4 regions of the Bradyrhizobium sp. USDA 4354 genome follow, and region 3 is predicted to be linked to each of the others. Evidence: predicted binding sites of a transcription regulator. Region 3 holds the regulator's gene; each other region holds the start of a gene.
The links. The regulator PhoB, encoded in region 3, activates phosphate uptake and scavenging genes when phosphate is short. The targets are predictions, from matches to a motif close to TGTCATNNANCTGTCAT.

Region 1 (5,119 bases), 680 kb from region 3:
AACGCCTTCATGAAGAAGTTCGTGACCGCGTCGATCTTCAAGAAGAAGTATGCCGACGTGTTCAAGGGCGACACCAACTGGCGCAAGATCAAGACGGTCGAGAGCGAGACCTATCGCTGGAACATGTCTTCGACCTATGTGCAGAACCCGCCTTACTTCGATGGCATGAAGAAGGAGCCGGAGCCCGTCACCGACATCGTCGAGGCGCGCATCCTCGCCATGTTCGGCGACAAGATCACCACCGACCACATCTCGCCGGCCGGTTCGATCAAGCTCACCTCGCCCGCCGGCAAGTATCTCAGCGAGCACCAGGTGCGTCCGGCCGACTTCAACCAATACGGCACGCGCCGCGGCAACCATGAAGTCATGATGCGCGGCACCTTCGCCAACATCCGCATCAAGAATTTCATGCTGAAGGGCGCGGATGGAAACATCCCCGAGGGCGGTCTGACCAAGCACTGGCCCGACGGCGAGCAGATGTCGATCTACGACGCCGCGATGAAGTATCAGGAAGAGAAGGTGCCGCTGGTGGTGTTCGCCGGTGCCGAATACGGCAACGGCTCCTCGCGCGACTGGGCCGCCAAGGGCACGCGTCTGCTCGGCGTCCGCGCCGTGATCTGCCAGAGCTTCGAGCGCATCCACCGCTCCAACCTGGTCGGTATGGGCGTGCTGCCGCTGACCTTCGAGGAAGGCACCTCCTGGCAGTCGCTGGGCCTGAAGGGCGACGAGAAGGTCACGCTGCGCGGCCTGGTCGGCGACCTCAAGCCGCGCCAGAAGCTGACCGCGGAGATCGTCTCCGGCGACGGTTCGCTGCGGCGCGTTTCGCTGCTTTGCCGCATCGATACGCTGGACGAGCTCGACTACTACCGCAACGGCGGTATCCTGCACTACGTGCTGCGCAAGCTCGCTGCGTAAGCGCGGATTTGTGAACGATGGCTCACTGCGAAGTGAGTAGAAGCCTAAATGAAGGCGGCCTATCAAAGGCCGCCTTCACGCGTTTGCGGTACGCTTCAGATGGGCCCGCCCGGCGGAAAACCTCCCTTGGATGGTTGCCTGGACGGACGAACGTACCGCACCCCGTAAGACTACGGTGACCATCAGGCGATAAGATTTCCCTTCTCACGAGCAATGGTGTGCGGCGTTCGACATGACAACAATGACGGCTACTCATCCGATTTCGCGCTGGTCTGGTGCCCTCTGGTCGGGAGCTCTCGGCATCTGTGCGATCATCGCCGTCATCCGCCCCGCCGAGGCTGATCCCCGTGCCGTTGTCGAATTGTTTACCTCGCAGGGCTGCTCGTCTTGCCCGCCCGCCGACCAGATCATCGGCGATCTCTCCAAGGATCCTTCGGTCATCGCGCTGAGCATGCCGATCGACTATTGGGACTATCTCGGCTGGAAGGACACGCTGGCGGATTCGCGCTTCTCTGCACGGCAGCGTGCCTATTCGCGCATGCGCGGCGACCGCGAAGTTTATACACCGCAGGTCGTCGTCAACGGCTCCACACATGTCATCGGCAGCGACCGTGCCGGCATCGAGAGTGCGATCGGCAAGACCGACAAGGGCACCGGCGTGATGAGCGTGCCGGTGACGATGTCACTCTCGGGCAAGCAGATCAACGTCTCGGTGGCCGCAAGCAAGGAGCCCGCGGCCTCGCACGGCGAAGTCTGGATCTGCTCGATCGCCAGGTCGGTGCCGATCGCGATCACCAAGGGCGAGAATCGCGGACAGCAGGTCACCTATCACAACGTGGTGCGCAACCTGCTCAAGGTCGGCGACTGGACCGGCCGTCCGGAAAGCTGGACGGTGCCGATCGAGAACCTCACGCGCGACGGCGTCGACGGCGCGGTGGTCTATATCCAGGACGGCAGCCGTGAGAAGCCGGGCCCGATGCTCGGCGCGGCGTACACGTCGTTGCACTGATATTTTTCTAGCGTCGCACTCTGCTCTCGACCCTCATGGTGAGGAGCGCGCCCTTGCGCGCGGGCGGACGATCCTGCGCATCGCCGCGAGAACCATGAAAGGCCCCGCTGATGCAGCTCAGCCTTCATCCTTCGAGACGCCGCGCGAAGGGCGCGGCCCTCAGGATGAGGGGAGAGAGTCTTCGCGCGGATGTTCGGAGAGAGGTCGCGCCGGAAACATCCCGACACAAACAAAAAAGGACCAACTCGCGTCGGTCCCTCCTTGCCGTGCGTACAGACCCGATCCTGTCCGACCCCGGGGGGCTGGGGGCTGAGGAATCCGGAACCGAAAGGACCGGGTCAACGCACGTGAGTCTTTTCGCAATGCAGGGCGGCAGGCGCTGGGCGGAAAAGCGGCGAGACTAAGATTCTTGAGCACGATCCCGTGACGGTTTGCCGCGACAGAGTTCCACCATTGCGTGTGCCCTGACTCGCAACCGAATCAATCGGTTGAACCCCTTGCGGTAGGGAACGGTTGGCGCGATCATGCAATTGTCATGAACGCGGTTCCGGGGACGGTCTTCGCGGACGCGGGTCTTTGCCGGCTATGAGGAGGCGCTTCCCATGAGTCTGATGTCGGAGGATGCCGATCCGAGCGAGCAGCGCGCGGCGGCGCGACCCGCCGCTACGAATGCGCAGCCGAACCGGGTGACGTTCAACCGGCTCGAGCTGCACCGCATTCTCAATCTCTACGGCCGCATGGTCGCCGACGGCGAGTGGCGCGACTACGCCATCGACTTCCTGAAGGATCGCGCCGTGTTCTCGGTGTATCGCCGCGCCTCCGAAGTGCCGATCTATCGCATCGAGAAGGATCCGCGGCTCGCGCGCAAGCAGGGCATGTACAGCGTGATCTCGGCGACCGGCCTGATCCTGCGCCGTGGCCATGAGCTGGAGCGGGTGTTGCTGGTGATCGATCGGAAACTGGCGGTGGTGTGACGACCCTCGGTCGTCATCCGGGGCGCGACGAAGTCGCGAACTTTGGTGCGCAATTGCGCACCAGAGAATCCATTCATCCACCTTCTGTGCCGTTCAATGGATTCCGGGTTCGATGCTGCCATCGCCCCGGAATGACGGATGAACCTACTTCCCCGGCACCGTGTTTGCCCCCTCGCCGAGGTCGCGCTGCATCATCACCGTGTCCAGCCAGCGGCCGAATTTCAGCCCGACATTGGGATGGGTGCCGATCATCTTGAAGCCGGCCCTGGTGTGCACGCCGATCGATCCGGCATTGGCGGAATCGCCGATCACCGCGATCATCTGGCGGAAGCCGCGTGCCTCGCATTCGGCAACCAGCCGCTCGAGCAGCAGAGAGCCGACACCGCGGCGGTGGAAAGAGGGATCGAGATAGATCGAGTTCTCGACCGTGAAGCGGTAGGCCGGCCGCGGCCGGTAGGCGCCGGCATAGGCATAGCCGGCCACGCGCCCGTCCAGCATGGCGACGAAATAGGGGTAGCCGCCGTCGATCAGCGCACGATAGCGGCGTGTCATCTCGGCGAGGTCGGGCGGCTCCAGCTCGAACGTCGCGGTGCCTTCGCGGACGGCCTGCTGGTAGATGGCGGTGATGGCAGGAAGGTCGGCCTCGGTGGTGGGCCTGATTTCAGGTGCGGACATGAGGGGAAGATTAGAGCGTTCCCGCAGTGGCTGGAAGGGGGCCACGGCGCATCCCACATCCCCCGTCATTGCGAGGAGCCCTTGCGACGAAGCAATCCAGACTGCCTCCGCGGAGGCACTCCTGGATTGCTTCGCTGCGCTCGCAATGACGGCGTTTGTAGACGCCACCTGCCCAAAACAAAAACCCCGGCCTCTCGGCCGGGGTTCGTGTCGTTCTCTCGGATCTATCGCTTAATCGCGCTGGCCGAGGAGCTGCAGCAGCAGCGTGAACAGGTTGATGAAGTTCAGGTACAGCGACAGTGCGCCGGTGATGGCCGCACGCTCTGCGATGTCACCGCCGGCTGAGGCGTAGCCGTAAATGTAATCGTTCTTCAGCCGCTGGGTGTCCCAGGCGGTGAGGCCCGCAAACACCAGCACGCCCACCACCGACACGATGAACTGCAGCATCGAGCTGGCCAGGAACAGGTTCACCAGGCTCGCGATGATGATGCCGATCAGGCCCATGAACAGGAACGAGCCCATCCCGGTCAGGTCACGCTTGGTGGTGTAGCCGTAGAGGCTGAGTGCACCGAAGGTCGCCGCGGTGATGAAGAACACCCGCACGATCGAGGTGTGCGTGAACACCAGGAAGATCGACGACAGCGAGATGCCCATCAGCGCCGAGAACACCCAGAACAGGATCTGGGCGGTCGAGGGAGCGAGACGGTTGATGCCCGCCGAGATCACGAACACCATCGCCAGCGGCGCGAGCATGAACAGCCACTTCAGCGGGCTGACGAACATGGCGTAGCCGAACGGCGTCAGGAACAGCTTGCCGACGCGAACGGCGTCCGCCGTGGGGACGTCCGTCACGGCGGCCATGTAGACGCCGAGCGCGGCAAGGCCCGTGATGGCGAGGCCAATGCTCATGTAGTTGTAGATGCGCAGCATGTAAGCGCGCAGGCCGGCATCGACCGTCGCGGCGTCAACGCGCCCGGCGGCCCTGCCGAAAGGAGAAGCGTAGTTACGGTCTAGGTCCGACATGGTCGAATTCCCGTTGGTTGGTCCGGTCCGGCATGAGGGTCGCCATACCGCCGGTTCGTCAAATTCTATCTCGGATACCGATACCAGCCGACTAAATTTTGGCTAACAATCGGGACTCCGAACCCATTCGATATGTGGGAAACTAACACATTCGCTGCAACCGTCCACGCGCGGCCGAATGTCGCCCTCGCCCACAATCCTGCCGAGCGGACGTGGTTAATCGCAGGAATCGTGCGATTTCGCTCCCGCCCGGATAGCCGCTACCATTTGTCACAAATTCCGCAACACTGTGGCGGGCTTTTTGTTCAGCGCCAGGAGCGTGCCGGCGAGCCCGAGCCCGACGGTGACGACCAGGGCGGCCGCGACCACGCCGGCCGCGCTGCCGGCCTGCCAGACGAAGCTCAGCGTCATCAGCCGCGTCACGATCATCCAGGCCGCGATGCTGCCGGCGATCACGCCGAACACCGCGGTGGCGAGCCCGATCAGGAGGTATTCGAGGGCATAGGCGCCGAGCAGCCGCAGC
Region 2 (5,119 bases), 4.8 Mb from region 3:
CGCCGGTCTCGCGGATCGCCCGCAGGCAGGATTTGACGTAGAGCTTCGTCGGCGTCAGCAGCGCGCCGCCCAGCGTCATGACAGGTGCGAACGGCGCCTGGGCCTCGAAGCCGAGGCCGGATTGTTCCACGATCTTGCGCACCAACGAGAAGCCGTTGGAATGCACGCCCGACGAGGCAAGTCCGATCACGGCATCGCCCGCCGCGATGTCCTGGCGCGGCAGCAGCGTACCGCGCTCGGCGGCGCCGACGGCAAAGCCGCCGAGATCATAATCGCCGTCCTTGTAGAGGCCGGGCATCTCAGCGGTCTCGCCGCCGATCAGGGCGCATCCGGATTCACGGCAGCCCTCCGCAACGCCAGCGACGATCGCGGCGGTGGCCTCGGGGTCGAGCTTGCCGCAGGCGAAATAATCCAGGAAAAACAGCGGCTCGGCGCCCTGCACCACGAGATCGTTGACGCTCATGGCGACGAGGTCGATGCCGATCCCGCCATGCAGGCCGGTTTCGATCGCGATCTTGACCTTGGTGCCGACACCGTCGGTCGCGGCCACGAGGACCGGGTCCTTGAAGCCCGCCGCCTTGAGATCGAACAGGCCGCCGAAACCGCCGATCTCGGCATCCGCGCCCGGACGTGCGGTGGCGCGCACCATCGGCTTGATCAGGTCGACCAATCGGTTGCCCGCGTCGATATCGACGCCTGAATCGGCGTAAGTGAGGCCGTTTTTGCGGTCGGTCATGCCCGATTTCCAGTGGGTTCGCGGCTGGTTACGTCGAATTCCGGGGACGCGCAATGGCTCGCATGGCGCTCCTCCCTATACTATGTAGAGATATCAACCGGTTCAGCCTCCCGAGGGGCCGGATTCGAGGTCAGACCGGGTGCCGGGAAGCGCTTTCGTGAGTATTCCGAACATCATTACACTGGGCCGCATCATGCTGGTCCCGATCATCGTCTGGGCCATCGTGTCGAGCCAAATGGAGGTGGCGTTCGCCGTCTTCCTGATCGCCGGCATCAGTGATGCCGTGGACGGCTTTTTGGCCAAGCGCTTCAACATGACGAGCGAGCTCGGCGCCCTGCTCGATCCGCTCGCGGACAAGGCGCTGCTGGTCTCGATCTACATGGCGCTCGGCATCTGGGGCGCGATCCCGCGCTGGATCGTGATCCTGGTGGTCTCGCGCGACATCATGATCGTCGCCGCCGTGATCGTATCCTGGCTGTTCGACCGGCCGGTCGAGATGAAGCCGTCGAAGGTGTCCAAGCTCAACACGGTGGCGCAAGTCGCATTCGCGGCGCTGGTGCTGGCGGCGCTTGCCTTCGGCTTCAAGCCGGCACCCTATGATATAATCCTGATGGGCCTCGTCACGGTCTTCACGCTCTCCTCCGTGTCGCTCTATCTCGTCGAGTGGCTGCGGCACATGAGCACGATCGAGGCCAAATGAGGTGAGGGATGCGGCCCTGCAAAAGGCCAAGTCCCGCGAGATCAAGTCCCGCACGATCAAGTCCCGCAAGATCAAGTCCCGCACGATCAAGTCGAACCTCTTCCAACGGGCCGGCGCGCCGGCATGGAGCAAAGCAAGCGTGGCAGGCCGCGTTCATCCCCGACAATTGGCGTTTGCACTTCCGCATGCGGAGAGCCTTAGCCGGGACAACTTCCTTGAGGGCCCCGCCAATGCGGCCGGCCTCGGCCTGATCGACAGCTGGCCGGAATGGCCGAACCGGATCATGTGGCTGGCCGGCCCGGAAGGAAGCGGCAAGAGCCATCTCGCCGCAATCTGGGCCGAAGAAGCCGGCGCCCGCTCGACCGCCGCCAATGCACTGACCGCCGTTGGCGTTCCAGGCGCGCTCGCCACCGGCGCGCTGGTGGTCGAGGATCTCAAGGCAAAGGATTTTGACGAGCGCGCCCTGTTTCACCTGATGAACCTCGCCCGCGAGGACGGCGCCTACGTCCTCTTCACCGGACGCGAGGCGCCGGCCTCGCTGGAGATAGAGCTTCGCGACCTGCGCTCGCGCCTGCGGGCCGTTCCGGTGGTCGCGCTGCTGCCCCCCGACGACCAGCTCTTCCGCGGCCTGATCGTCAAATTCTGCGCCGACCGCCAGCTCACCGTGGACGAGAGCGTGGTCGGCTACCTCGCCACCCGCCTGGAGCGGTCCTCGGCGGCCGCCCGGCACGCCGTGGAGCTGCTCGACAGCGAAGCCCTGCGGCTCGGCCGGCCCGTCACCCGGGCGCTGGCCGCCGAGCTCCTCCGGGACGCCTGAACCGGCTCGCAGGCCCCCCGAAGCCCGCTTGACGCGGCGGAGCGGCGGAACATCAATGTCATCGAAACGTCATCGCTCTAACACATGCTCCCGCCGATTTTGCGCGTCAGTCGCAATTGGGGTGAACTGGATGGATCGACTTTTGATGGACTCTGCGCAAGCTGTTGAAACTAAAGAGAAAGCCCCGGAAACCGAGAGCCTGCCGGCGATCGCATCCAGCCCGGAGCGGTTCATCAACCGCGAACTGTCCTGGCTGCATTTCAACCGCCGCGTCCTGGAGGAATCGGTCAATCCCAACCACCCCGTGCTGGAGCGGGTGCGATTCCTGTCGATTTCGGCGAATAACCTCGACGAGTTCTTCATGGTCCGCGTCGCCGGCATCAAGGCCCAGGTGCGCGAGGGCATCGCCGAACGCAGTCCCGACGGCCTGACTCCGTCGGAGCAGCTCGCACTGATCAACCGCACCGTCTCCCAGCTCGCCTCCGACCAGCAGGCGATCTGGCGCGACCTGCGCGGCACGCTGGCCGACGTCGGTATCGTGCTGGTGGACGGCAAGGACGTCACCAAGGCGGAACGGACCTGGGTCGAGGACTACTTCCTCAACAACGTATTCCCGCTGCTCACGCCGCTGGCGATTGATCCGGCGCATCCGTTCCCGTTCATTCCGAGCCTCGGCTTCACCATCGCGCTGCAGCTCACGCGCGCCGCCGACGGCAAGCAGATGAACGCGCTGATCCGCATGCCGGGCAAGATCGACCGCTTCATCCGCCTGCCGGCCGACGGCAAGGCCGTCCGGCTGATCTCGCTGGAACAGGCCACCGCCCTGTTCATCAACCGCCTGTTCCCCGGCTACAATCTGCACGGCCAGGGCGCCTTCCGGATCATCCGCGATTCCGAGCTCGAAATCGAGGAAGAGGCGGAAGATCTCGTCCGCCTGTTCGAGACCGCGCTGAAGCGCCGCCGCCGCGGATCGGTGATCCGGCTCGAGATCGACGCCAAGATGCCGGAGGAGCTGCGCAGCTTCGTGCAGCACGCGCTGTCGGCCGCCGACGATGAGGTCTTCCTGGTCGACGGCGTGCAGGCGATGAACGAGCTCTCTCAGCTCACTCGTCTCGACCGGCCCGATCTCGAATTCACCCCTTACGTGCCACGCCATCCCGAACGCGTGCGTGAACATGGCGGCGACATCTTTGCCGCGATCCGGCAGAAGGACCTGATCGTCCACCATCCCTATGAATCTTTCGACGTCGTGGTGCAGTTTCTGCAGCAGGCCACGCGCGATCCCGATGTCGTCGCGATCAAGCAGACGCTCTACCGCACCTCCAACAACTCACCGATCGTGCGCGCGCTCGCCGAAGCGGCCGAAGCCGGCAAGTCCGTCACGGCGTTGATCGAGCTGAAGGCGCGATTCGACGAAGAAGCCAACATCCGCTGGGCGCGCGATCTCGAACGTGCCGGCGTGCAGGTCGTCTACGGCTTCCTCGAATTGAAGACGCACGCGAAACTCTCGATGGTGGTACGCCGCGAGGGCGGCAGCCTCACGACTTACGTCCATACCGGCACCGGCAACTATCACCCGGTCACCGCGCGCATCTACACCGACCTCTCCTACTTCACCTCCGATCCGACCATCGGCCGCGATGCCGCGCGCGTGTTCAATTTCATCACCGGCTATGCCGCGCCGAGCGACCTGGAAAAGATGGCGGTGTCGCCGCTGACCTTGCGCAAGCGCATCATCGAGCACATTCAAGGCGAGACCGCGCATGCGCGGCACGGCCGGCCCGGCGCAGTCTGGATGAAGATGAACGCGCTGGTTGACCCCGACATCATCGATGCGCTCTACGAGGCCTCCCAGGCCGGCGTCCAGGTCGAGCTCGTGGTGCGCGGCATCTGCTGCCTCAGGCCGGGCATTCCCGGCCTGTCGGAGAATATCAGGGTCAAGTCGATCATCGGACGTTTCCTGGAACACGGCCGAATTTACTGCTTCGGCATGGGCCAGGGCCTGCCAGGCGCAAAAGCGGCTGTGTATATCTCGTCCGCCGACATGATGCCGCGCAACCTCGACCGCCGCGTCGAGGTGCTGTGTCCGTTGCAAAATCCGACGGTGCATCAGCAGGTTCTCGAACAGATCATGGTCGCGAACCTGAAGGACAATGAGCAGAGCTGGCAGTTGTTGCCGGATGGGTCTTCAACGCGTATGAAGGCCGCGAAGGGCGAGGAGCCTTTCAACGTCCACAACTACTTCATGACAAATCCGAGTCTGTCTGGCCGTGGAAAGTCGCTCAAGGAATCCTCGCCGCGTCGTCTCACGCGCCGGAACGAACGCCATCCATCCTGATCGGGGATTTGCGACGTGAAGCGGCCGCGCAAGCGCGGCTCGAGCGTCGCGGTTATCGACATCGGCTCCAACTCGGTCCGTCTCGTCGTCTACGAGAGACTGTCGCGGAGCCTCATCCCGATCTTCAACGAGAAGACGCTGTGCGGCCTCGGACGCGAGGTGCAGAGCACGGGCCTGCTCGCGCCCGATGCCGTCGACAAGGCGCTGACCTCGCTCAAGCGCTTCCGCGCGCTGTGCCGCGTAATGCAGGTCGGGCGCGTGTTCGCGATTGCGACCGCGGCCTGCCGCGACGCCTCCAACGGCCCCGATTTCATCGCCAAGGCCGAGCGCATCTGCGCCGTCAACATCGAGATCCTGTCGGGCCCGCGCGAGGCGCGGCTGTCGGCACTCGGCGTGATCTCCGGCATCCACCTTCCCGACGGCATCGTCGGTGACCTCGGCGGCGGCTCGCTCGAGCTGATCGACGTGCGCAAGAACGCCGTACGCAGCGGCGTGACGCTGCCGCTCGGCGGGCTCGCGCTCCAGGAC
Region 3 (5,119 bases):
GTTGATGACAGGCACGGTGGCGTTGGCCGCAAGCTCCAGCAACGCATCGTGATTGAGGATGCGGATCATGATGGCGTCGACATAGCGCGACAGCACGCGCGCAGTATCGGCGATGGTCTCGCCACGGCCGAGCTGCATCTCGGCGCCGGTGAGCATGATCGCCTCGCCGCCGAGTTGGCGCATGCCGACGTCGAACGACACGCGGGTGCGGGTCGAGGGACGCTCGAAGATCATCGCTAGCGTCTTGCCTTCGAGCGGCCTGACCGGCTGATGCGCCTTCTGCTTTGCCTTCATGGCGGAAGAGGCGGCGAGCATGCTCTTGAGCTCCGACAGCGGCAGCTCGTTGATGTCCAAAAAGTGCTTTGGAGCTTTGTTGGGCGTCTTGCTCATCAGCTTGCCGCCCGCTTGGTGTGGCTGGACGAGATCGCAGTGCAGGCGCGTTCGAGCCGCCCGACGCTGTCCTCGATCTCCGCTTCGGTGACGATCAACGGCGGCAGGAAGCGCACGACATTGTCACCGGCCCCGACGGTGAGCAGTTTTTCGGCGCGCAGCGCCGCGACGAGATCGCCCGAGGCCACCACGGCTTTGATACCGATCAGGAGGCCCTCGCCGCGCACCTCGCTGACGATATCGGGATGACGGTCGATCACGGAGGCAAGCTTCTGCTTGAGCAGCAGCGACATCTTCTGCACGTGGTCGAAGAAGCCGGGCTTGAGCATGACGTCGAGCACGGCGTTCGCAGCCGAGATCGCGAGCGGATTGCCGCCGAAGGTCGAGCCGTGCGAGCCGGGCCCCATGCCAGCGGCCGCGTCCGCAGTCGCGAGCACCGCGCCGATCGGGAAGCCGCCGCCGAGCGCCTTGGCGAGCGACATCACGTCAGGTGTGACGCCGGTGCGCCTATAAGCGAAGAGATCGCCGGTGCGGCCCATGCCGGTCTGCACCTCATCGAACGCGAGCAATAGGCCGTGCTCGTTGCAGAGCTCGCGCAGCGCCTTCAGGAAGCCGGGAAGCGCAGAACGAACGCCACCCTCGCCCTGGATCGGCTCGATCAGGATGCCGGCGGTGTGCGGGCCGATCGCCTTCTTCACGGCTTCCAGATCGCCATGTGGCACCTGGTCGAACCCGTCCATCGGCGGACCGAAGCCCTCGAGATATTTTGCAGATCCGGTGGCGGCGAGCGTCGCCAGTGTCCGGCCGTGGAAGGCGCCCTCGAAGGTGATGATGCGGTAGCGCTCCGGGTGTCCCTTGGAGAAGTGATGGTGGCGCACCAGCTTGATCACGCCTTCCAGCGCCTCTGCGCCGGAATTGCAGAAGAACACGAAATCCGCAAAGCTCTCGTTGCAGAGACGGCTTGCGAGCTTCTCGCCGTCCGGGCTCTGGAACAGGTTCGACATGTGCCACAGCTTCGTCGCCTGCTCCTGCAACGCCTTGACCAGCGCGGGATGAACGTGGCCGAGCGCATTCACCGCCACGCCCGAGGTGAAATCGAGATAGCGATCGCCATTGGCCGCGATCAGCCAGCAGCCTTCGCCGCGCTCGAAACCGAGGTCGGCCCTGGCGAAAACGGGGAGCAAATGCGGCGCGGCGCTCTTGGTCATGACGTCACTTGAATGTTGCGGACGGTGTGACGCGTGCATTGCGCAACGCACCATCGACCGGCCCGGAAAACGAAACGTGCCGCCTTTTAAGGGCGGCACGTAAGACTATCTTATGCTTGGCAAGACGGGTGTCAATGCCGCCCGGAAAGCCTCGCGAAACGCTCAATCCGTAGTCTTGCGGTGCCGATTTTGCGGGGTTTTCACCACGGAACATGTGGAAGCGAGTCGGCGGACTCTTGCGCGGGAGTCACGCCATATTGTAGCGTTTAGCCTGTCAGATACGACATCTCGTGCAGCGGTTCTGATCCCAAGAGTCCTCATGTACCGGCGTAAACGTTCGGGCGTCTTGAGCGCGCCCGGCGAGCCTTAAGGGATTCGGGCGGCACGGGTTTTTCAAGGCTTTAGGCATTCGCTGCGAAGGCCCCAGGATGGCAGGCGCGCAGCGAGGGAAAGGGTGCAATGACGGTTTTGACCTGGTCCGATGATCGCGTCGAGCAGCTGAAAAAGCTCTGGGAGGCCGGACTTTCGGCCAGCCAGATCGCGGCGGAGCTCGGCAATGTGACCCGCAATGCCGTGATCGGCAAGGTGCACCGGCTCGGCCTGTCCGGCCGCGCCAAGAGCCCTTCATCGGCAGCGCCCCGGCCGCGCAAGGCGCGGCCCGCGCAGCACATGATGCGGGTGACCCGCCCGGTCGCGCGCGGCAACACCGCGCTGGCGCAGGCCTTCGAGGTCGAGGTGGAGGCCGAGCCTGTTACCTACGACAACGTGGTGCCGATGAGCCAGCGGCTGTCGCTGCTGGAATTGAACGAGGCGACCTGCCACTGGCCGGTCGGCGATCCATCGAGCCCGGATTTCTTCTTCTGCGGCGGCAAGGCGCTGTCCGGCCTGCCCTACTGCGCCCAGCATTCGCGCGTGGCCTATCAGCCCGCAGCGGATCGCCGTCGCGCGCCGGCGAAGCCGGGCACGCGGTGAGTTTGTTGATCTAGCTGATGGCAGTCGTCACACGATGACGGCTCAACACATCCGATGTCGTCCCGGACAAGCGCGCCAAAAGCGCGCGCAGATCCGGGACCCATAGCCACCGCGAGATGTGGTTACGGACTCGGAGTTATCTTTACCGCGCAGCATTCACGTTCTGTGGTTATGGGTCCCGGATTGCGCTTGTCCGGGACGACACTGAGTGTGTCGCTAAGGCTTCCCAAACCCCTTACGTCTGCTCGGCCTTCGCGAAGCGATCGTCCAGCGCATAGCCGGCGCCGCGGACGGTGCGGATCGGATCCTGCTCGCGGCCGAGATTGAGCAGCTTGCGGAGGCGGCCGATATGGACGTCGACGGTGCGCTCGTCGATGTAGATGTCGCGGCCCCAGACGCTGTCGAGCAGCTGCTCGCGCGAGAACACGCGGCCCGGATGCTCCAGGAAGAACTCCAGTAGACGATATTCGGTCGGGCCGAGATCGATTGGCCGGCCCGAGCGCGCCACGCGGCGCTTGTCGCGATCGAGCTCGATATCGCCATAGGCGAGCACGGTGGCGAGCCGCTCGGGGCTGGCGCGCCTGAGCAGGCCCTTCACGCGCGCAAGCAGCTCCGGCACCGAGAACGGCTTGACGATGTAATCATCGGCGCCGGTCGCAAGTCCCCGCACCCGCTCGCTCTCCTCGCCGCGCGCGGTAAGCATGATGATCGGCAGCTGCTTGGTTTCGGGGCGGGTACGAAGCCGCCGGCACAGCTCGATGCCCGACAGGCCCGGCAGCATCCAGTCGAGCACGATCAGATCGGGAATGTGCTCCTTGAGGCGGGTGTCGGCGTCGTCGCCGCGCATCACCGTCTCGACGTCATAGCCGTCGCCTTCGAGGTTGTAGCGGAGAAGCTCGGTGAGAGCCTCCTCGTCCTCAACCACCATAATGCGTGCGCCCATGTTGTCGTCGCTCCTTAGGTATTCGGCACCGTCGTGGCGAAGGTCGTCATGTCGCCCTTCGGCCGCTTGTCGGTGATCGCCTGGCCCTCGATCATGTAGAACACGGTCTCGGCGATGTTGGTGGCGTGGTCGCCGATCCGCTCGATGTTCTTGGCACAGAACATCAGGTGGATGCAGAACGAGATGTTGCGCGGATCCTCCATCATATAGGTGAGGAGCTCGCGGAACAGCGAGGTGCAGATAGCATCGACTTCCTCGTCGCCCTTCCACACCGTCATCGCCGCCGGCAGATCGTGCGCTGCATAGGCGTCCAGCACCGACTTGACCTGCTGCTGCACGAGGTCGGTCATGTGTTCCAGGCCGCGGAACAGCTTGAGCGGATGAAAGTCCGTCTCCAGCGCCGCGACGCGCTTGCCCATGTTCTTGGCGAGGTCGCCGATGCGCTCGAGATCGGTCGCAACGCGCATGGCGCCGACGATCTCGCGCAGGTCGACTGCCATCGGCTGGCGGCGGGCGATGGTGAGCACGGCGCGCTCCTCGATGCGCTTCTGCAGCGCGTCGAGCTCGGCGTCGGTGGCGACGACGCGCTGGCCGAGCGCGACGTCGCGGCGGATCAGCGCGTCGACGGAATCGACGATCATGCGCTCGGCTATGCCGCCCATCTCGGCGACCAGGCGGGTGAGCTCCTGGAGGTCGGTGTCGAAGGCCTTTGCGGTATGTTCAGAACCCATGTTCCGTCTCCTCAGCCGAACCGGCCGGTGATGTAATCCTGCGTGCGCCGGTCGCTCGGCGACGTGAAGATCTTGCTGGTGTCATCGAACTCGATTAGCTCGCCGAGATACATGAAGGCGGTCTTGTCGGAGACGCGCGCCGCCTGCTGCATGTTGTGCGTGACGATCGCGATCGTGTAGTTCTCGGACAGCTCCTGGATCAGCTCCTCGACCTTGGCAGTCGAGATCGGATCGAGCGCCGAGCAGGGCTCGTCGAACAGGATCACCTCGGGCCGCACCGCGACGGTCCGCGCGATGCAGAGGCGTTGCTGCTGGCCGCCGGAAAGCGACAGGCCGGAGGCATTGAGCTTGTCCTTGACCTCGTTCCACAGCGCGCCGCCGCGTAGCGCCTTCTCGACGCGGTCGTCCATCTCCGACTTCGAGATCTTCTCATACAGACGAATGCCGAAGGCGATGTTCTCATAGATCGTCATCGGGAACGGCGTCGGCTTCTGGAACACCATGCCGACCCGCGCCCGCAGCAGGTTGAGGTCCAGCTTGGCGTCGAGAATGTTGGTGTGGTCGAGCAGCAGCTGGCCGGTGGCGCGCTGGCCAGGATAGAGATCGTACATCCTGTTGAAAATGCGCAGCAGGGTCGACTTGCCGCAACCGGACGGGCCGATGAAGGCCGTGACGCGATTGGTACCGAGCGCCAGATTGATGTTCTTCAGCGCGTGGTGCTCACCGTAGTAAAAATTCAGGTTGCGCGCGGTGACCTTAGCGGGCGCCTCGGGCAGCGGCTGCGAGCCGGGATGAACGGTCGGCGCGCTGACGGAAATAGACATTTCACTCATTTTGCAGTCCTCTCGGCGCCAATGATGCGCGCGCCAATGTTC
Region 4 (5,119 bases), 680 kb from region 3:
AGACGACGATGCCGGCGATCAGGGCTTCCCAGATCACGCCGGGATCGAGCTTGGCGAGATCGCTCGGAACGATAAGGCTGTCCGATGCCGCAAAGGCATGCGCAGGCGCGACCGCACCGGCCAGGCATATGACGGCCTGCACAGCAATCGGAAGCGTGCTGCCCACGTGCCAGTTCTTCTCAGCCATCAGCCACCCGCGATTTCAACGTCGGATTGTCTGGCCTCGTGGGTTTGGATCGGGTAAACGCCTGTACGCACAACAGAAAAATGTGACGCGAAATACGGCAATTGCCCTGACATGATAAATGCTTTCTTAACGGAAAATTCCCCTGCGCCGCCGCTCCCGGGCCTGATGCCACCGGCGCTTCCAGCGGACATCCTGAACAACCATGGATAGGGTCGACTGCGTCGTCATCGGAGCCGGCGTGGTCGGTCTCGCGGTGGCCCGAAAGCTCGCGCAGGCCGGGCGCGAGGTGATCGTGCTCGAGGAGTCCGAGGCCATTGGAACCATCACCTCCTCGCGCAACAGCGAGGTGATCCATGCCGGCATTTACTACCGCGCCGGGAGCTGGATGGCGCACATGTGCGTTGCCGGCAAGCACGCGCTGTACCGCTACTGCGCCGAGCGCGGCATCCCGCACAGAAATTGCGGCAAGCTGATCGTCGCGACCAGCCCGAAGGAGACCGAGAAGCTTCAATCGATCAAGGCGCATGCCGAAGCCAACGGCGTGCTCGACATGCAGCTGCTCTCGGGCGAGGCCGCACGCGCGCTGGAGCCGGCGCTCGCCTGCGATGCTGCGCTGCTGTCACCGTCAACCGGCATCATCGACAGCCACGCCTACATGCTGTCGCTGCGCGGCGAAGCCGAGGACGCCGGCGCCGCCTTCGCGTTTCACACTCCGCTGATCCGCGCCAAGGCGGCCGGCGGCTTCATCGAGATCGATGCCGGCGGCGAGGCACCGATGACGCTGCAATGCGACCTTCTCGTCAACGCCGCGGGGCTGTCGGCGACGAATGTAGCGCGCAACATCGACGGCATGCCGCTGGACCGGATTCCGCCGGCCTATCTCGCCAAGGGAAACTACTTCAGCTGCAACGCCAAGGCGCCGTTCTCGCGCCTGATCTATCCGGTGCCCGAACCCGGCGGGTTAGGGGTCCATCTGACCCTGGATATGGCAGGGCAGGCGCGTTTCGGGCCCGACGTCGAATGGATCGAGACGATCAACTACGAGGTCGACCCCTCACGCGCCGAGCGCTTCTACCCGGCGATCCGCAAATACTGGCCGACGCTGCCCGATGGCGCGCTGATGCCGAGCTATTCGGGTATCCGCCCGAAGATCGTGCCACCAGCTGTGGCCACACAGGACTTTTTGATGCAAGGCCCGCGCGATCACGGCGTGGCAGGGCTGATCAATCTGTTCGGCATCGAATCGCCGGGATTGACGTCGTCGCTCGCGATCGCCGATCACGTCGCCGAGCTCGCCGACATCTAGAGGTTCACGAGCGAAGTGGATACCGGTTCGCGTCAAGACAACGCGTCCAAACAAAACTAGCGCCGCGCAAAGATCTTGCGCGGCGTGCACCTTGCAGCAGGGATGGGCACGAAGGCTCTCACCCCTGCGAAGGATGTGATCAACTCTACACTGTTACGGGGTTTACTAGTGGAGCGTGTCGCCTTGCTTCAGACGCTCGATCTGGTCCTTGACCATCAACTTCCGGCGCTTCAACTCAACAATTTGCAGGTCGTCTGTTGAAAGGTGCACGAGAGCTTCGTGCAATTCGTTTTCGAGAAGTTTGTGCTTCCGTTCCAATTCAACGAGATGTGCCTGAATTGTCATTCGAAACCTCCTCGGTAGGGTTGAACCTCAGGATTCGATCCGGACAAGCAAGTCTACATCACCGATTCGTCCTGTCGATGGGTATCCGTCGTCGCAGCGTCATTTTCGAAAGTTCATATGTAACGAAGCGTGACTAAGGGAACCACGCGGGAAAAATCCATGATATCAATGCGCCTGCGCAACGCCGCAGCTCCTCGCAGAAATATGTTGCGGGAGATCGGCGAGCGAGGGTCGCAGATCGCTTGCGGTCACGCTGCGCAAGGACGATAATTTCCACAGGGCATCCACAGCCCAGATCTCACGCCTTTCGGTTTTCGGCCACCGCAGACATGACCAATGAAGATGAGCGTGAGCTCGAAGCCGAGCTCACCCGGTTGCAGCAGGAACACCGAGATCTCGATGCGGCGATCGATGCGTTGCATCAATCGCCCGCCCCCGACCTATTGCGGCTACAGCGGCTCAAGAAGCGCAAGCTGTTGTTGCGCGACCGCATCGCGTTCATCGAAGACCAGATTACCCCCGACATCATCGCCTGAGCCCTGAGCCGGTCTTTCGCGGCCGCTCGCCGGATCTGAATCCGCTTGACTCGAAAAGAACAAAATAGGAACATTCGAGAGATCCCAGCGACCCAGGAAACGCCAAGATAAGGCAGAAGGACAACGCAGATGTCGGCAACGCCCCTTCTCGACAACAGCCATTATGAACAGGCCTGCGATCAGGCGATCGCGATGTGCGACGGCAATCTGCGCAGCACCATCAAGGCGCTGATCATGGCCAACGAATATCTGGAAGCCGAGCTGGAGGAATTGCAGGCGGCGATTTCCGCCGGCTGCATTCCGGAGACCTCGCGCAGCAAGATACGGAGCAAGAGCAGCGCCGCCTGAGTTCATCATTGGAGCAACGCCATGTCGGATGTGACCTACTACGTTGCAATGCCCTTCTTGATCGATGCCGACGGCTCGCCGGTCGCGGGAACTGCCGAGGAATGCCAGACCTCGGCCGCCGCGTTGCGGCGCGCGGAGATATTGGCTCACGGGGCCGGCCACATCGGCGCGGTCGCGTTCAGCCGCAGGGGCGATCCCATGACTGGCGAATTCGGGGACGCGACGCTGCTGCGCAAATTCGGCAACGTGCCCGAAGATCTCGCGACCCTCTAAATTAGCGCTCGCTGCTGACCAGCCTGATCCGCAGCTCGTGCCGGCGCTGCGCCTTGCGCACGTACATGGCGGCATCGGCTTCTTCCAGGGCGCGGCCTGCGTCGGAGTGGGGACCGAGCAAGGCGACGCCCGCGGAGGCGCCCGCGGCCACGTGTTGGCCGCGGAAGACGAAGGACAATTCGTCGATCGCCTGCTCCAGGGCCGCAGCCTTCGCCTTGGCATCGGTCTCGCTGAGATTCCAGAGCAGCAGCGCGAACTCGTCGCCCCCCGAGCCGGCCGACCACGTCGGAGGCGCGGACCTGTCGCGTCAACGTGGCGACAATCGCCTTGAGCACCTCGTCGCCAGCGGCATGGCCGAAGGAATCGTTGATCGGCTTCAGCCGATCGACGTCGAGCACGATCAGCGCCCCGCTGGCGCGGTAGCGCTTCATATAGGCGATGGCGCGCGCGAGCTCGCGTTCGAAGCCACGCCGGTTGGGAATCTCGAGCAGGAAATCGGTGTCGGCCGCAGCTTCCAGTTCCGCGACCCGGCGCTGCGCCTCCTTGAGCTTGGTCCGCAAGTCCCGGATTGTCGCCCTGAAATTGTCCTTGGCTCCATTATCGCCCGCCGTGGCGCGCCGCGGCGGCTTTGCCGGGCGCTTGGTCAGCCGTTTGGGGGCGGCATTGGATCGGCCGGTGCTGGTCTTCGGGCCCTCTTTGGCCTTCGCAGCGCTAGCCCTTTTTGGTTTCTTCATGGGCATCCTGCTCAATGAAGGCTTGCGGGGATTCACCAAGACAGGATAGTGGATTCCCTTCTCCTTGCCACCGCCTTGCGAGCCGCCGGCCGGAACCGTTAATCTGGCCTATCTTTCTGTTTTTCCGGGCACAATTGACGTCATGACCGCGCCGATCGCCATCATCATGGGAAGCCAGTCGGACTGGGACACGATGCGGCATGCCGCCGACACGCTTGATGCGCTCGGCATTGCCGCCGACAGCCGCGTCGTCTCGGCCCACCGCACTCCCGACCGGCTGTTTGCTTTCGCCAAGGGTGCCAAGACCGCGGGTTACAAGGTCATCATCGCCGGCGCCGGTGGCGCCGCACATCTGCCCGGCATGGCGGCGGCGCTGACGGAACTCCCGGTATTCGGCGTTCCCGTCGAATCCAAGACGCTCAAGGGCGTCGATTCGCTCTATTCGATCGTCCAGATGCCAGCGGGTATCCCGGTCGGCACCCTCGCCATCGGCAAGGCCGGCGCGATCAACGCCGCGCTGCTGGCAGCCGCCGTGCTGGCATTGTCCGACCCGGCCTTGTCCGATCGCCTCGCCGCCTGGCGCAAGGCGCAAACTGAGGCGGTCGCCGAGCGCCCGGAGGACAAGGCGTGACTGACACCAGGCACGTGAAGCTGAAGCCCGGTGACACCATCGGAATCCTCGGCGGCGGACAATTGGGCCGGATGCTGGCCATGGCCGCGGCGCGGCTCGGCCTGCGCTGCCAGGTCTTCTCGCCAGATCCGGACTCGCCGGCCTTCGACGTCGTGCTGAACGCGACCTGCGCCGAATATGCCGATGTCGAAGCGCTGGAGCTGTTCGCGAGCGACGTCAATGTCATCACCTACGAATTCGAGAACGTGCCGGCCGCCGCCGCGATGGTGCTGGACGCGCGCCGCCCGGTGCTGCCCAACCGCAAGATCCTCGAGACCACCCAGGACCGGCTCGCCGAGAAGGATTTCGTGACGCGGCTCGGGATCGGCACCGCCGCTTATGCCGATGTCACCTCGGTCGCGTCGCTGCGCGAGGCGATCGCCAGGATCGGCCTTCCGGCCGTGCTGAAAACCCGCCGCTTCGGCTATGACGGCAAGGGCCAGGCCATCATCCGCGAGGGCGACGACATCGCGAAAGCATGGACCAGCCTCGCCACCAAATCGGCGATCCTGGAGGCCTTTGTGCCGTACGAGCGCGAGATCTCCGTGATTGCCGCGCGCGCGGCCACGGGCCAGGTCGAGTGCTTCGACGTCACCGAGAACGAGCACCGCGACCACATCCTGAAGATATCGCGCGCGCCCGCGACGATCCCGGATGCGCTCGCCGAGGAAGCGCGCAGCATCGCCAGCAAGATCGCAAGCGCGCTCGACTATGTCGGCG

Region 1: the regulator PhoB is predicted to act here: its motif matches at 2,445-2,461, upstream of ACVIIV_RS08490 (DUF2794 domain-containing protein).
Region 2: the regulator PhoB is predicted to act here: its motif matches at 2,310-2,326, upstream of ACVIIV_RS27570 (RNA degradosome polyphosphate kinase).
Region 4: the regulator PhoB is predicted to act here: its motif matches at 1,925-1,941, upstream of ACVIIV_RS02145 (YdcH family protein).

Annotation. Positions count from the first base shown of each region.
Region 1 covers NZ_JBSSDC010000001.1:1,799,488-1,804,606, forward strand. Annotated here, with positions in the region: gene acnA (aconitate hydratase AcnA) at 1-915, shown strand, start outside; gene ACVIIV_RS08485 (DUF1223 domain-containing protein) at 1,148-1,924, shown strand; gene ACVIIV_RS08490 (DUF2794 domain-containing protein) at 2,527-2,898, shown strand; gene ACVIIV_RS08495 (N-acetyltransferase family protein) at 3,043-3,573, opposite strand; gene ACVIIV_RS08500 (Bax inhibitor-1/YccA family protein) at 3,805-4,596, opposite strand; gene ACVIIV_RS08505 (ABC transporter permease) at 4,867-5,119, opposite strand, start outside.
Region 2 covers NZ_JBSSDC010000001.1:5,905,265-5,910,383, forward strand. Annotated here, with positions in the region: gene purM (phosphoribosylformylglycinamidine cyclo-ligase) at 1-736, opposite strand, end outside; gene ACVIIV_RS27560 (CDP-alcohol phosphatidyltransferase family protein) at 894-1,436, shown strand; gene ACVIIV_RS27565 (chromosomal replication initiator DnaA) at 1,576-2,253, shown strand; gene ACVIIV_RS27570 (RNA degradosome polyphosphate kinase) at 2,399-4,591, shown strand; gene ppx (exopolyphosphatase) at 4,607-5,119, shown strand, end outside.
Region 3 covers NZ_JBSSDC010000001.1:1,119,996-1,125,114, forward strand. Annotated here, with positions in the region: gene argF (ornithine carbamoyltransferase) at 1-390, opposite strand, end outside; gene ACVIIV_RS05370 (acetylornithine transaminase) at 390-1,598, opposite strand; gene ACVIIV_RS05375 (GcrA family cell cycle regulator) at 2,058-2,570, shown strand; gene phoB (phosphate regulon transcriptional regulator PhoB) at 2,806-3,513, opposite strand; gene phoU (phosphate signaling complex protein PhoU) at 3,528-4,244, opposite strand; gene pstB (phosphate ABC transporter ATP-binding protein PstB) at 4,256-5,077, opposite strand; gene pstA (phosphate ABC transporter permease PstA) at 5,074-5,119, opposite strand, start outside.
Region 4 covers NZ_JBSSDC010000001.1:443,242-448,360, forward strand. Annotated here, with positions in the region: gene ACVIIV_RS02135 (sensor domain-containing protein) at 1-187, opposite strand, end outside; gene ACVIIV_RS02140 (NAD(P)/FAD-dependent oxidoreductase) at 390-1,493, shown strand; gene ACVIIV_RS02145 (YdcH family protein) at 1,659-1,838, opposite strand; gene ACVIIV_RS02150 (YdcH family protein) at 2,168-2,374, shown strand; gene ACVIIV_RS02155 (hypothetical protein) at 2,504-2,722, shown strand; gene ACVIIV_RS02160 (hypothetical protein) at 2,744-2,995, shown strand; partial or broken gene ACVIIV_RS02165 (GGDEF domain-containing protein) at 2,997-3,729, opposite strand; gene purE (5-(carboxyamino)imidazole ribonucleotide mutase) at 3,872-4,360, shown strand; gene ACVIIV_RS02175 (5-(carboxyamino)imidazole ribonucleotide synthase) at 4,357-5,119, shown strand, end outside.